DNA from 4 places in the Pseudomonas sp. Con_6 genome. Region 4 is predicted to be linked to each of the others. Evidence: riboswitches for the same ligand, from Rfam matches in the RefSeq annotation. Region 4 holds a riboswitch; each other region holds the start of a gene.

Region 1 (3,541 bases), 520 kb from region 4:
CGCCCAACTGGTCATCGACCTGTACCTGATGGCCGGCCTGGCTGCCTTCTGGATGGTCCGGGACAATCGCCTGCGCGGCGGATCCACCCGCGCATTGCTTCCCTATCTGCTGCTGACGGCGGTGTTTGTTTCAGTGGGACCGCTGTTGTACCTGGCGGTTCGTGGGCTCGCGGGAGAGCAGCGGACGTGAGTAGCAGCCTGTCGGTCTATGCCCTGTGCGTGGTTGTTCTGTTCGCCAAGATGCTCGCTGTGTCCTGTTACCAGGGCTACTTCGGCCTGCGCCTCAAGGCCTTCGTGAACCCGGAGGATGCCGCGGTGTTCCAGCGACCGGCCCGGGCGACCGAGCACCCGGAGGTCGTACGGGCTTCGCGGGTCTGGGCCAATGACCTGGAGAACATTCCGGTGTTCTTTGCCCTTGGCGGGTTGGCGATCGCCCTCGATACGTCGGCTGCCTTGTGCACGTCGCTATTTGTCCTGTTCACCCTGGCCCGGATCCTCCACACGCTGGCCTACCTTGCTCGCTGGCAGCCGTGGCGGACGCTGTTCTACAGCGTCGCAACGGCTTGCTTGCTGGGGCTTTGCACGATGGTCACGGTTACTGTGCTGGAGACCTTGAGCGGTAATCGTCAGCCAGCAGGCGCCGCATTCACCCCCTCAAGCGTGGCAAAGGAAATGTCCTTGGCCGTGAGCAGGAAATCACTCATGTATGGCACCTCCAGCGTGTCGCTACGCACCGCTGCGAACAGTGTGGCCTGCAAGCCGTCCTGGCCCAGGTGCCTGGCGATCACATAACCGCGCGAGGTGTACTCGTGCAGCGCCCAGTTCGGCAGGCAGCAGACCCCACGGCCGCTGGCCACCAGTTGCATCATCATCACGGTCATTTCCGCGGTGCGGACCTGGGCCGGCTCGACGTCGGCCGGGTCGAGGAAGCGGGTGAAGATGTCCAGGCGGTCGCGCTCGATGGGGTAGGTGATCAGGGTCTGGCCGGCGAGGTCGGCTGGCACCAGGTACGGTTTCTTGCGCAAGGCATGATGCTTGTCGACGGCCAGCATGGCTTCGTAGCCGAACAGCGGCACGTAGGTGATGCCGGGCAGGGTCACCGGGTCCGAGGTCACCACCAGATCGAGGTCACCGCGCTCCAGGGCCGGCAGCGGCGCGAACGACAATCCCGAGGCGAGGTCCAGTTCCACCTCGGGCCAGGCGCTGCGAAATTCGTCCAGGGACGGCATCAGCCACTGATAGCAACTGTGGCATTCGATGGCGATGTGCAGGCGGTCGGCGCTGCCGCCCAGCAGCTTGCCCAGGTTGCGCTCCGTGCTGCGGATCAGCGGTAGCACCTGGTCGGCCAGTTGCAGCAGCTTGAGGCCGGCGGTGGTGAAGCGCACCGGCCTGGACTTGCGCTCGAACACGGGCAGGCCGAGGCGATGTTCCAGCTCGCGGAACTGGTGCGACAGCGCCGACTGGGTCAGGTGCAGGCGCTCGGCGGCCTCGGGCAGGCTGTTGGTTTCGCGCAGGGCATGAAGCGTGCGCAGGTGTCTCAAATCGATCATGAGCTGCAGTCGACCCCCGTCGAACAGTGCGGGAGAGACACACGGACAGGCATCGCCAAGCCCCGCGCAGGCACGGAGCAAGCACCCTGGACAGGGCAAAGGATGGCCATCCCGGACACCCCGCCGGTTGGTGAATGTTTGCCGGCAGGTCTCCTGACTGATGCGTCATGGCCCGGCTCCAGCCTTCCCGGATCGTGTCCAGTGGCGTTTCAGGAGCGGGCTCGGCACCTACAGTTGCGGGGGCAGTTCCGTTTGGCTCGCGTGCGGGCGAGCGACGGATTCCCTATTGATTCCGAGGTGGAAACCGGCGGCCAGGATGGTAGAGCATCGGGGCGGGGAGGGAAAGGTTGCCCTGCAGGGCTGTCTCGGCAGGCATCATGGCGTTCCCCGTGGTCCCAGCGCCTCGCGCATGAAGTCGAGGAAGCTGCGCAGTTTCGGTGTCATCCGCCGATCCGGCGCATACAGCATGTTCATCGGCGAGGCGGGCACCCGGTACTGTGGCAGCAGCGCCACCAGGGTGCCGTCGCGCAGCGCATCGCCCACCAGTTCCTGCGGTTGCAGTACCACTCCGAGCCCTGCCACTGCCGCGGCCAGCAGCGGGTCGCCTTGATTGATCGTCAGTTTGCTTGTAATCGGCACGTCGATACGTCCCTCCGGTCCGTCGAAGGTCCAGTCGGAACGACCGTTGGAAAAAGCAAAGGCCAGGCATTCGTGCTGGCGCAGGTCCCACGGACTGATGATCGGCGGTCGCCGTGCCAGATAGGCCGGTGCGGCACACAGCACGCACTGATAGGGCGCCAGCGGCACGGCCTTCAAGCCGCTGCTGGCCAGCTCGCCGATGCGCAGCACCACGTCATAGCCATCCTCGACCAGATCCACCAGGTCATTGGACAGGGTCAGGTCCACCGCCACCTGGGGATACCTGACCATGTACTCCAGCAGCCGCGGCGCCAGGGTGCGTACGCCATAGGTCACCGGCGCGTTGATGCGCAGCCGCCCGCTGGGTGTACCGCGGGTCACGGCGGCGAGGCTTTCGGCGGCCTGCATGTCGGCGAGGATCATCTTCGCCCGTTGATAGAAGGCGCGACCGAAGTCGGTCAGGCTCTGGCGGCGGGTGGTGCGATGCAGGAGGGAGACGCCCAGGTGCTGTTCGAGCATCTTGACCTGCTTGCCCACCAGTTGCGGCGACAGGTTGAGGTCGTCCGCAGCGGCGCTGAACGAGCCCAGTTCCACGGCCTTGACGAAGGTAGCCATCTGCGTGAGGCGATCCATTACAAACTCTCTGTTTCCAGTCTGCCGCCAGACTAGGCCTTTATCGCCTGGCCGCCAACGCCTAGATTTGCGGCTTCAGTCCTATCGAGAGAAAGAGGGTTTCCCATGGCACGCATTGTCAGGATCCACGCATACGGCGACGCCGACGTTCTTCAGCTGGAAGAGCTGGACGTTCCGGCACCTGCGGCGGACGAGGTACAGATCGCGGTCAAGGCCATCGGCCTGAATCGCGCCGAGGTGATGTTCCGCAACCACGCCTATCTGCAGGAGGCGCAGTTCCCCAGTCGCCTGGGCTACGAGGCGGCGGGGTTGGTCAACGCCATCGGCAGCGCGGTCAGCGGCGTGCAGGTTGGCGATGCCGTGGCGCTGATTCCGCCGCTGGATATCGCCCGCTGGGGCACTTATGGCGAAGTGGTCAATGTCCCGGCGCACCTTGTGGTGAAGAGCCCGGACAACCAGCCATACGAAGAGGCGGCGGCGTCGTGGATGCAGTACGTCACCGCCTGGGGCGCCTTGATAGAACAGGCGAAGCTGCAACGGGGGGATGTCGTGCTGGTCACCGCAGCTTCCAGCAGTGTCGGTCTGGCCGCGTTCCAGATCGCGCGGATGGTGGGGGCCGTGCCGGTGGCGATCACCCGTACCCGGGCCAAGGCCCAGGCACTGCTGGAGGCCGGTGCGGCTCATGTGATCGTCAGCGATGAGGAGGATATCGTCGAGCG
Region 2 (3,541 bases), 3.1 Mb from region 4:
GAATTCAGGTCCTTGAGGAATACCGTGCGGGTTTCCGCGACGCCGTCCTTGTCGGCATCGCGCAGCAGGGTGATGCGGTTGGGGCTGGGCACGCCGGCGCCGGCCTTGGCCATGACCTTCTTCATTACCCAGCCGCGGATGCCCTTGCCGTCCTCGGGTTTCTCCGGTGCATTGGTTTCCGCCACCAGCACGTCGCCGTTGGGCAGCACGTAGAGCCAGCGCGGGTGGTCCAGGCCGTCGGCGAAGGCCGCGACCTGGGTGCCTTGGGCGGCGGTTGGCTTGGCGCCACCGGCCCAGCCCACGGCCGGGGCGATGTTCACCGTGGGGATCAGGGTCTTGTTCGGTTCCGGCAGTTGCGGCGACGGGCCGCTGCCATCGGTGACCTGCAGGCGCGCGGATTCGCCACAGGCGGTCAGGCCGGTGGTGAGGGCCAGCAGCACGGCAATGCGCAGTGAGGACATGCTCGACTCCTTCGCGTAACGGTGGGGGCGTTACAGGTCAGAGGTGGGGCGGGGGAGGGTGGTTCAGTTGGATATGGGGTGGGGGCTGTATGAATCCGGATGCTTGGTTTGGGAATGTATCAGGGCTTGCAGGTGCTCGCCTTGAGCCTTGTAGCGTCCTTGAGATCGAGCGCCGCGCGGGCGGCGCTCGATCTCAAGGACGCTACAAGGCTCAAGACAGGCATTTCAGGGTCAAACCTGCTTCAACAACAACGCCACCCCAGGATAGTACTGCCCGAACTCATCATGCAGCTTGCGATACCCATACGGGAAACACCAGGCAATGGCACAGGCATTGTGCTTCTGCAGGTCATCCACCATGTCCTGCAACTCTTCCGGGCTGGCATGCTTTTCCAGCTTCACCGGGCTGACGAACAGCGCCGCGAGCTTCAGCTGGCTCGGATAGGCGATGCCTTTCGCCACCGCGCCGGTTTCCTGCAAGGCACCACTGAGGTCCAGGCGTCCCACCTTCGGCCAGCGCTGCTCGGCATGCAGGTAGGCCGATTCATCACGGCTGGCGATCAGCAGGTCGCAGTGCGCGCCGCGTTCGCCTTCATCGCGCTGCTTCTTGCTCTGGTAGCCCTGCAAGGTCACGAGTTCTGCCTGCCAGATGGCTGCGGATAGCGTGCCGAGGTTGGCTTGGACGCCTTGCCAGTAAGGACCTTCGCCATCACCCAGGACCTGGTTGAAGCGCTCGATGGATTCGCCCCAACGCTCCAGCGCCGGACGCAGGAATTCAAGCCGAGGGTTGTTGAGAATCAGGCCTTGCATGCTGCTCTCCTTTCGTAATTGTTGTACGAGTACAGCGAAAACCATGGCGATTTGATATCACCATGGCACAGCCTGCGGATAGTGCCATTGGTCCGGGCTGTGACCGCCGTCTCCAATTGACGCTCCGGATGCAACCCTCTAACCTTCGCGACTTGTTTCAGGTGCTCTGTGACCTCGGCGTCGACAGGGTGAAACAGGGAAGCCGGTGGGCACGCAAGACGTGCGATCCCGGCGCTGCCCCCGCAACGGTAGATGAGCCAAGACCGCGCAAGGCCACTGGGTATCCACCCCGGGAAGGCGCCCGGTCGGGACCGTGAAGGTCCACTCATGAGCCCGGAGACCGGCCTGCAAACAGTCAACGGCATCACGGAGGGTGATGCGCGGTTTGCCGGGCCCTGTCGCCCGACGCCTGCGCCTGTCCCCCCGTGGCCACCTTTCCAGCTGTCGTCGCTTCCCGCCTGTCGACAGTGGCCCGCGGAGACCCCCGATGAGCGAATCCCCCGAACGTGACGAACGCCACCTGGCGCGCATGCAGCGCAAGAAAGCGGTGATCGACGAGCGCATCGCCAATTCCCCCCACGAATGCGGCCTGCTGCTGGTGCTCAGCGGCAACGGCAAGGGCAAGAGCAGCTCGGCCTTCGGCATGCTCGCCCGCGCCCTCGGCCACGGCATGCAGTGTGGCGTGGTGCAGTTCATCAAGGGCCGCAACGCCACCGGCGAAGAGCTGTTCTTCCGCCGCTTCCCCGAGCAGGTGCGCTACCACGTGATGGGCGAGGGCTTCACCTGGGAAACCCAGGACCGCCAGCGCGACATCGCTGCCGCCGAAGCGGCCTGGGCCGTGTCGCGGCAACTGCTGCAGGACCCGAGCATCGGCTTCGTGGTGCTGGACGAATTGAACATCGCCCTCAAGCATGGCTACCTTGACCTGGATCAGGTGCTCGGTGACCTGCAGGCCCGTCCGCCGATGCAGCACGTGATCGTCACTGGCCGCGGCGCCAAGGACGAGATGATCGAACTGGCCGACACCGTCACCGAGATGGGCATGGTCAAGCATGCCTTCCAGGCTGGCATCCGTGCCCAGAAGGGCGTCGAACTATGAGCGACACCCGGCACTGCCCGGCGGTTCTGATCGCGGCTCCGGCCTCCGGCCAGGGCAAGACCACCGTGACCGCAGCTCTGGCCCGCCTGCATCGCAATCAGGGGCGCAAGGTCCGCGTGTTCAAATGCGGACCTGACTTCCTCGATCCGATGATTCTCGAACGTGCCAGTGGCGCGCCGGTGTACCAGCTCGACCTGTGGATGGTCGGTGCCGAGGAAAGCCGCCGCCTGCTCTGGGAAGCCGCCGCTGAGGCGGACCTGATCCTGATCGAAGGGGTCATGGGACTGTTCGACGGCACTCCGTCCAGTGCCGACCTGGCCCGCCATTTCGGCGTGCCGGTGCTGGCGGTGATCGACGGTACGGCCATGGCCCAGACCTTCGGCGCCCTGGCCCTGGGCCTGGCGCGCTACCAGCCTGACCTGCCGTTCGCCGGCGTGCTGGCCAACCGCGTCGGCACCTTGCGCCATGCGCAACTGCTGGAAGGCAGCCTCACTGAAGGCCTGCGCTGGTATGGCGGCTTGTCCCGGGAGACCGGGATCGAACTGCCGAGCCGCCACCTGGGGCTGGTCCAGGCCAGCGAACTGACCGATCTTGACCTGCGCCTCGACGCCGCCGCCAAGGCCCTCGGTGACAGCTGCCAGTCGTCCCTGCCGCCGCCGGTGGCGTTCGCGGCCCCCGAGCCGCGTGCCGTCGAACCGCATTTGGCCGGCGTGCGCATCGCCGTGGCCCGCGACGAAGCCTTCGCCTTCACCTACGGTGCCAACCTTGATCTATTGCGGGCGATGGGCGCCGAGCTGAGCTTCTTCTCGCCGATTCATGACTGCGAACTGCCGACGGCGGACAGCCTGTACTTGCCCGGCGGCTACCCCGAGCTGCACCATCACGCTCTGGCCGCCAACACGCCGATGCTGGTGGCGATCCGCGCCCATCACCAGGCCGGCAAGCCGTTGCTCGCCGAGTGCGGCGGCATGCTCTACCTGCTCGACGCCCTGACCGATGTTGCTGGCGAGCGCGCCGAACTGGCGGGCCTGCTGGCGGGCGAGGCGACGATGCAGAAGCGCCTGGCGGCCCTGGCCCTGCAGGCCGTTGAACTGCCGGAAGGCACCCTGCGCGGTCACACCTATCACCATTCCCTGACCAGCACCGAACTGGAGCCGATCGCCCGCGGCCA
Region 3 (3,541 bases), 2.0 Mb from region 4:
GGACAGCAGGAAGCAGCCCATGACCATGTCCAGGCCCCAGCTCACCGGATCGCTGACCAGGTTGCCGAAATACAGGCCGAGCCAGGTGCCGAGGATCCAGGTCGACCACAGCGCCAGGCCGCCGCCGAACAGAATGCCCAACCCCGGCTTGCCGGCAGACAGCGCCTGCATCGCCATCGCCCAGTTGGCATCGGAGACCACCAACATGATCCCGTAGCGCCGCGCCACCGGCAGTTCCCGCAGCCACGGATAGAGCGTGGCGCCCATCAGCAGGTGGCGGGCATTGATGGCGAACACGGTGACGATCAACGGCACCAGCGGCACCTGCGCGCCCCACAGGTCGAGGGCGGCGAACTGCGACGCGCCGGCGAACACCAGGGTGCTCATCCACATGATCGTCGGCGAATCCAGCCCGACCTGGGCCGCCGCCAGGCCAAAGGCCAGGCCGAACACCACCACGAACATCGAGATCGGCAGCAACTGCCGGAACCCGTCCCATACCTCGTTGTAGCCCAGCTCCGTGGAGCCCTTGGCAACCGATAACACGACAAACCTCCTCATCCGCGGCCCGTCTGGCGGACCGCTGTTCTTCTGGCAACGTTTTCGGACGACGGCCACTATCCAGCAGACACTCTTTTGCGAAAAGCGCATATTACGCATCCGACCTATTTGTTAATCGAATGCCGAGGACGCGCCCGCATGCAGGACCTGCAGATCGACTGGCTCAAATGTTTCGTTGCCGTAGTGGACACCGGCTCGCTGTCCGGCGCCGCTCCCGAGGTGCACCGTTCGCAATCGGCGGTGAGCATGCAGTTGAAGAAACTGGAGGCGGCAGTGGGTCGGCAACTGCTGGTGCGCGATGCCCGCCAGCAGCAACTGACCCCGGACGGCCAGGTACTGCTGGGCTATGCGCGGCGCATCCTTGACCTGCACAGCGATGCGCAGAACGCTTTCCATGGCGACGAGCTCACCGGGCGGATCCGCCTCGGCGTCCCGGACGACTACGCCGCACGCTACCTGACCCCGGTGCTCAAACGTTTCGCCCTGCGCTATGGCGCGGTGGAGATCGAGCTGGACTGCGAACAGTCCACCTCGCTGATCCCGCGGATCGAGCAGGGCGATCTGGACCTGGCCCTGGTGTCCCGCGACCATCCGCGGCGCGGCACCCTGCTGTTCCGCGAACCGATGGTCTGGGTCGGTTCACCGCAGTTCGATGTCTGGCGCCGCGATCCGCTGCCCATCGCCACCTACGAGAGCACCAGCCTGGCGCGGCGCTGCGCCATCCACTCGCTGGCCCTCCAAGGACGCGACTACCGGGTGGTGTACAACAGCTCCAGCCTGGCCGGGCAGATCGCCGCGGTGGAAAGCGGCCTGGCGGTGGCGGTGCTGACTCGCTGCAGCGCCCCGGAGCATCTGGAGATCCTCGGTACCGAGCATGGCCTCGGGCCGCTGGAGCCGATGGAAGTGGCGGTGTATCGCAGCCGGGCGTCCCAGGGTTCAAAGCCGGTGGACCAGTTGTATGGGCTGCTGATCAAGACCCTGAAGACCGCGGCCGTATCCTGAGCTAGCTCCTGGAGCCGTGCTTGCCCTTCGAGCTGGTTTCCTCTGGCTCTATCCCGTACCATCCCGCCCCGCCGGTTTCCGAAAGGAACCCAACAGGGAATCCATCCGCGCGCCCAGGCCCGCGAAAACGGAACTGCCCCCGCAACTGTAGGCACCGAGCCTGCTCCACACACGCCACTGGGCCCGCGCCCGGGAAGGCCGGAGCCGGCGCTGACGTGCAAGTCAGGAGACCTGCCGGCACGACATCGTCAAACCCACCGGCGGGGTGTCCGGGAAGGGCATCCTGTTTCCGGCCACCGCTCGTGCGTGGCCGGCTCGTATCAGTTTCCGGGATGTGTTTTCCAGACCTGTGCCTTTCTGTAGCCGCACTCGTTCGAATGGAGATCGCATCCGCATGTCCCCTTCCCGCCTCGCCCTTGTCCTGCTGGCCAGCCTTGGCCTGGGCAGCGCCGCCTTCGCCGCACCGACCCGGTACCCGCTGACCCTCGACAACTGCGGCGTGAAGCTGACGTTCGAGCAAGCCCCCGCCCGCGTGGTGACCATCGGCCAGGCCGGCACCGAGATGTTCTACGCCTTGGGCCTGGGCGAGCGGCTGGCCGGCACCTCGCTGTGGTTCAACGACGTGGCGCCGCAGTTCAAGGCGCAGAACGACAAGGTCGAGCGCCTGGCCGACAACGACCCGAGCTTCGAGGCGGTGATCGGCAAGCGCCCGGGCCTGGTGACGGTGCAGTTCGAATGGATGGTCGGTCCGCAAGGCGTAGTCGCCACCCGCGAGCAGTTTGCCGAACTCAAGGTCCCGGCCTACCTGCTGCCCTCCGACTGCGAAGGCAAGGACAACCTGACCGGCGCCGACGGCACCCGCCTGGAAACCTTCCGCGTCGACAGCCTGTACAAGAGCATCGAGCAACTGGCGCAGATCATGGACGTACAGGACCGCGGCACAGCCCTGGTGGACCAGCTCAAGGCGCGCCTGGCGGCGGTCACCGCCGGTGCCGGTCAGCGTCGCCAACAGGACCAGTCGGCAATGTTCTGGTTCTCCAGCGCCAACCTCGATATCGACCCCTATGTCGCCGGGCGCAAGGGCATTCCCGATTTCATGCTGAACAGCCTGGGCATGCGCAACGTGGTCGAATCCGACGAGGAATGGCCGAGCGTGGGCTGGGAAACCCTGGCCAAGGCCAACCCGACCTTCATCGTCATCGCCCGCATGGACCGCCGCCGCTTCCCGGCGGACGACTACCGGAAGAAGCTGGAATTCCTCAAGAACGACCCGGTCACCCGCAACATGGACGCGGTGAAGCACGAGCGCATCGTCATCATCGACGCCGACGCCATGCACGCCGGCGTGCGCCTGATGGACGGCATCGAAGTGCTGGCAGACGCCAGCCAGAAGCTGCGCAAGGCCGACTGATGCTGCCCGCCGTTGCCCGCCTCGTCCTGCGCTCGCTGCTGCACGCCCTCTGGGTCGGCGCCCTGCTGGGCCTGGCGGTGATCATCGCCGCCAGCATCGGCGAGACCCACCTCGGCCTGTCCGTGGTGCTGGAGGTGCTGGGCAACAAACTGTGGAACGCCGGGCACCTGCTCGACCCCATCGACGCAGGCATCATCTGGAATTACCGCCTGCCCCGCGCCCTGGTGGCCGGGGCCTGCGGGGCAGGGCTGGCAACGGCGGGCGCGGTGCTGCAGGCGCTGCTGCGCAACCCGCTGGCCGATCCCTACCTGCTGGGGATTTCCGCCGGGGCCTCGACCGGCGCCGTGCTGGTGACCCTGCTCGGGGTCGGCGCGGGCATGCTGAGCATGTCCGGCGGCGCCTTTATCGGTGCCCTCGGTGCCTTCGCCCTGGTCACCCTGCTCGCCCGCAGTGCCCGCGGCGGCGGCAGCAACGGCCAGATCATCCTCGCCGGGATCGCCGGTTCGCAGCTGTTCAATGCCCTGACCTCCTTCCTCATCACCGCCTCGGCCAGCGCCGAACAGGCTC
Region 4 (3,541 bases):
TCTCCAGCAGCAGGCTCAGGCGGTGCTGGCGCTGGCCGTCCAGGTAGCGGTAGGCATCAGCATCGACCACGGTGTAGTGGCCATAGTCGATATCCCGCGGGCTGATCACGCTGCCGATGTAGCGCACCGCGGCACCGGCACCCCACATGCGGTCGGCGGACTCGTAGCCGACCCGGCTGCGGGCGAAGTAATGCGGGATGTTGTTGATGGTCGCGCCGTTGCGCGACTCGGTGAGGTTGCGGGTCATGTCCGCCTGCACCTGCCAGCGGTCGCTGAGCTGCACCTGGCCGTTGAGTTCGAAGCCGCGCACGGTGATCTCGCCGTCGCCGTTGACCCACTGGCTGTCGACGAGGGTGATCAGGTCTTCGATGCGCCGATGGAAGAGCGTGCCGCTGACGCTGTACGGCTGGCCGTTGGCCAGGTTGCTGTAGTCCAGGCCCAGCTCCGCATTGCGGCTTTTCTCGGCCTTGAGGTTCGGGTTGCCCATCTCGTCGCCCGGCTCGTTGACGTACAGTTGCTCGGCGTTCGGCAGCTTGTAGGCCGAACCGAACTGGCCGCGCAGCTTGAGGTTGTCGGTGAGGTCGTAGAGCGAGGTGAACATGCCCACGGTGGCACTGTCGCCGCCGCTCAGGTGCTCGCGGCGTACGCCGATGCTCGGGTGCCAGTCGGGCAGGGCGGTGATCTCGGGGCGCAGTTGCACATACAGGGCGTGGGCTTCGGCCTGGTTCTGGTCGATCTTCAGGACATCGTCCTTGCCCTTGTAGAACTGGTTGTCGGTACCGAACACCAGGGTGTGGTTGCCGGGCAGCACCGCCGTGCCTTCGGCCTGCACGCCCCAGTCGCTGAAGCCCCAGTAGTCGTTGTGGTTGACCACCCGGGTGCTGCCGTCGGTGTTGTTGTAGACCCGGTTGTAGTTGGTGTCCCAGTCGTTCATGTGGCCCTTGACGAAGTAGCTGAAGTCTTCGTTCAGGTGCTGCTGGAAGGTCGCCGTGGCGATCTGCTGGACCCGGTCGTTGGTGGTGTTGCGGTTGGAGGTCGGGCGCAGGAAGTCGAGGCTGGCGGCGCTGTACTGGTAGAACAGTTCCAGGCGGCTGGTATCGCCGAAGCTCTGCGCGGCCTTGGCGCCGAAGGTGTTGACCTCGTAGCTGCGCTTGCGGTCGCTCACCGTCGCGGCGATGTCGCTGCTGCGGTACGGCTGGTAGCCCTCGGAAATGTTGTGGCTGACATAGGCGAGCAGGCCGAGGTCGCCGAAGCTGTTGCTGAAGATCCGTTCGATGCGTGCATCGCCATTGCGCCCGGCGAAGCTGTCGACCCCCAGGTTGACCTGGCCGGAGGCATCGCGGGACTGGGCGTTGCGGGTGACGATATTGATCACTCCGGACACCGCCTGGGTGCCGAACAGCAGGCTCTGGCCGCCCTTGAGCACTTCGATGCGCTCGATCGCTGCGGCGGGGAGGGTGTCGATGTAGATGCCGCCGTAGAGGCGGTTGTTCAGGCGTACGCCGTCGAGGAGGATCAGGGTGTCGTCGTTGCGCCCGCCCAGCAGCGAATAGGTGCCGTAGTCGAACGGGCCCTGCTTGGGCGCGACGTACAGGCCGGGGACGAACATCTGCAGGACACGGGTGATGTCGGCGCTGGGGCCGGCGCGCTCGATCTGCTCGCGCTCCACCACCTCCACCTTGCTGCCGTAGCGGGCCATCTGCCCGATGGTGTTGGATTCCACCGGCGGCGCCGAGACGATCTGCTGGGCGAGGGTGAGTGCGTCGGCGGCGTGGAGTGCCGCAGGGCTGCCAAGCAGGCAACCGAGAACCGCGCGCGCGATTGGAGTGAAGGATGTGTTGCTCATTGACTTCTCGAAAGTAAATTTCGGGAAGCGCACAGGAGGGTACTGGCGAACGCGCGCCAGACTACCGGCTCGTGCCCGCCCACCGCAGGTTTGCCAAATGACTGACGAGTCCTTTCTCCAGTCGTGATGCTTCAGGCCGGTCTCCGGGCTTGCGAGGATGGAAGCCATTCGCCTTCCCATGCGTCATGCGCACAGTGGCCTGTTGAGTGCTTCACTCGCTTACCGTTGCGGGGGCAGCGCCGGACTTGTCGTTGAAGACGCACCGGCTTCCCGTTTCACCTGCTGCACGGCGGCAGCAGACACCTGAAAACGGGCGGCATCTGACCATCGGGATGACCGTTCGTCAACCTGAAGGAGGGGGCTTGGTAAAACGCGGACACAAAAACGGCACCCGAAGGTGCCGTTCTGTTTGTAGCGCCGTGCGGGATTACTGGTGCAGTTCTTCCGCGGCGTACAGGGTGTTTTCCAGCAGGCAGGCGCGGGTCATCGGGCCGACGCCGCCTGGCACCGGGGTGATCCAGCCGGCGCGGGGCAGGGCGGTCTCGTAGACCACGTCGCCGACCAGCTTGCCGTCTTCCTGGCGGTTGATGCCGACGTCGATGACGATGGCGCCTTCCTTGATCCACTCACCCTTGACCAGGCCCGGCTTGCCGGCGGCGACCACCACCAGGTCGGCACGGTTGACGTGGCCGGCGAGGTCCTTGGTGAAGCGGTGGGTGACGGTGACGGTGCAGCCGGCCAGCAGCAGTTCCATGGCCATCGGGCGACCGACGATGTTGGAGGCGCCGACGACCACGGCGTTCATGCCGTAGAGGTCCTGGCCGGTGCTTTCCAGCAGGGTCATGATGCCTTTCGGGGTGCACGGGCGCAGCAGCGGGATACGCTGGGCCAGCCGGCCGATGTTGTACGGGTGGAAACCGTCGACGTCCTTGTCCGGGCGAATGCGCTCCAGCAGCAGGGAGGCGTCGAGGTGCGCCGGCAGCGGCAGTTGCAGCAGGATGCCGTCGATGTTCGCGTCATCGTTGAGGCGATCGATCAGGTCGGTCAGTTCCTGCTGGGAGGTCGTGCTCGGCAGGTCGAAGGCTTGCGAAATGAAGCCGACTTCCTCGCAGTCCTTGCGTTTGTGCGATACATACACCTGGGAGGCGGGGTCGGTGCCAACCAGGATCACCGCCAGGCCCGGGGTGCGCAGACCCTGCTGGCGGCGTTCAACGACACGTTGGGCGATCTGCTGGCGCAGGCTGGCGGCGATCGCCTTGCCGTCGATAAGTTGTGCAGTCATGACGGGTGATTAACCATCGAGAGAAAAAAGAGCGCGCATTCTCTCATGAGCAAGGCGAAGGGCAAAGGCGCTTGGTCCGGCAAATACCCTAAGCCCTTCAATAAAATGAAATTTTTCGAGAAATATGTTGACGGTGTTACAGGCCGTCTATAAGATGCGCCTCACTTGTCGGGCAGGGCCTAGCACTGGTTAGCAAGGTCGGGAAGAATAAGCGAATTCTGGCTTGTTCGGTACGGCTAACGTTAATTTGTAATCGCAAGCGAAAGCAGATTAAATATGCGCCCGTAGCTCAGCTGGATAGAGCATCCGCCTTCTAAGCGGATGGTCGCAGGTTCGAGTCCTGCCGGGTGCGCCAATCAAGGCAGCTTTGGCACAAGTAGCAGATGCGATATGGTGGACGTAGCTCAGTTGGT

Evidence for each region. A riboswitch is a leader RNA that binds a small molecule or an ion and turns the genes downstream of it on or off. The one in region 4 is predicted to bind cobalamin.
Region 1: another riboswitch for cobalamin. It lies ahead of AC5QPF_RS19260 (LysR substrate-binding domain-containing protein); the one in region 4 lies ahead of AC5QPF_RS21595 (TonB-dependent receptor domain-containing protein).
Region 2: another riboswitch for cobalamin. It lies ahead of cobO (cob(I)yrinic acid a,c-diamide adenosyltransferase); the one in region 4 lies ahead of AC5QPF_RS21595 (TonB-dependent receptor domain-containing protein).
Region 3: another riboswitch for cobalamin. It lies ahead of AC5QPF_RS12635 (ABC transporter substrate-binding protein); the one in region 4 lies ahead of AC5QPF_RS21595 (TonB-dependent receptor domain-containing protein).

Annotation. Positions count from the first base shown of each region.
Region 1 is NZ_CM182011.1:4,334,278-4,337,818, reverse strand. Features, by position in the region: gene AC5QPF_RS19270 (DUF2834 domain-containing protein) at 1-190, shown strand, start outside; partial or broken gene AC5QPF_RS19265 (MAPEG family protein) at 187-603, shown strand; gene AC5QPF_RS19260 (LysR substrate-binding domain-containing protein) at 627-1,550, opposite strand; cobalamin riboswitch at 1,677-1,874, opposite strand; gene AC5QPF_RS19255 (LysR substrate-binding domain-containing protein) at 1,926-2,822, opposite strand; gene AC5QPF_RS19250 (zinc-binding dehydrogenase) at 2,928-3,541, shown strand, end outside.
Region 2 is NZ_CM182011.1:1,739,730-1,743,270, forward strand. Features, by position in the region: gene AC5QPF_RS07970 (PQQ-dependent sugar dehydrogenase) at 1-461, opposite strand, end outside; gene AC5QPF_RS07975 (hypothetical protein) at 693-1,271, opposite strand; cobalamin riboswitch at 1,414-1,634, shown strand; gene cobO (cob(I)yrinic acid a,c-diamide adenosyltransferase) at 1,759-2,370, shown strand; gene AC5QPF_RS07985 (cobyrinic acid a,c-diamide synthase CobB) at 2,367-3,541, shown strand, end outside.
Region 3 is NZ_CM182011.1:2,827,699-2,831,239, reverse strand. Features, by position in the region: gene AC5QPF_RS12645 (AzlC family ABC transporter permease) at 1-561, opposite strand, end outside; gene AC5QPF_RS12640 (LysR substrate-binding domain-containing protein) at 700-1,563, shown strand; cobalamin riboswitch at 1,619-1,816, shown strand; gene AC5QPF_RS12635 (ABC transporter substrate-binding protein) at 1,958-2,974, shown strand; gene AC5QPF_RS12630 (iron chelate uptake ABC transporter family permease subunit) at 2,974-3,541, shown strand, end outside.
Region 4 is NZ_CM182011.1:4,852,029-4,855,569, reverse strand. Features, by position in the region: gene AC5QPF_RS21595 (TonB-dependent receptor domain-containing protein) at 1-1,846, opposite strand, end outside; cobalamin riboswitch at 1,964-2,168, opposite strand; gene folD (bifunctional methylenetetrahydrofolate dehydrogenase/methenyltetrahydrofolate cyclohydrolase FolD) at 2,274-3,128, opposite strand; tRNA gene AC5QPF_RS21585 (tRNA-Arg) at 3,407-3,483, shown strand; tRNA gene AC5QPF_RS21580 (tRNA-His) at 3,522-3,541, shown strand, end outside.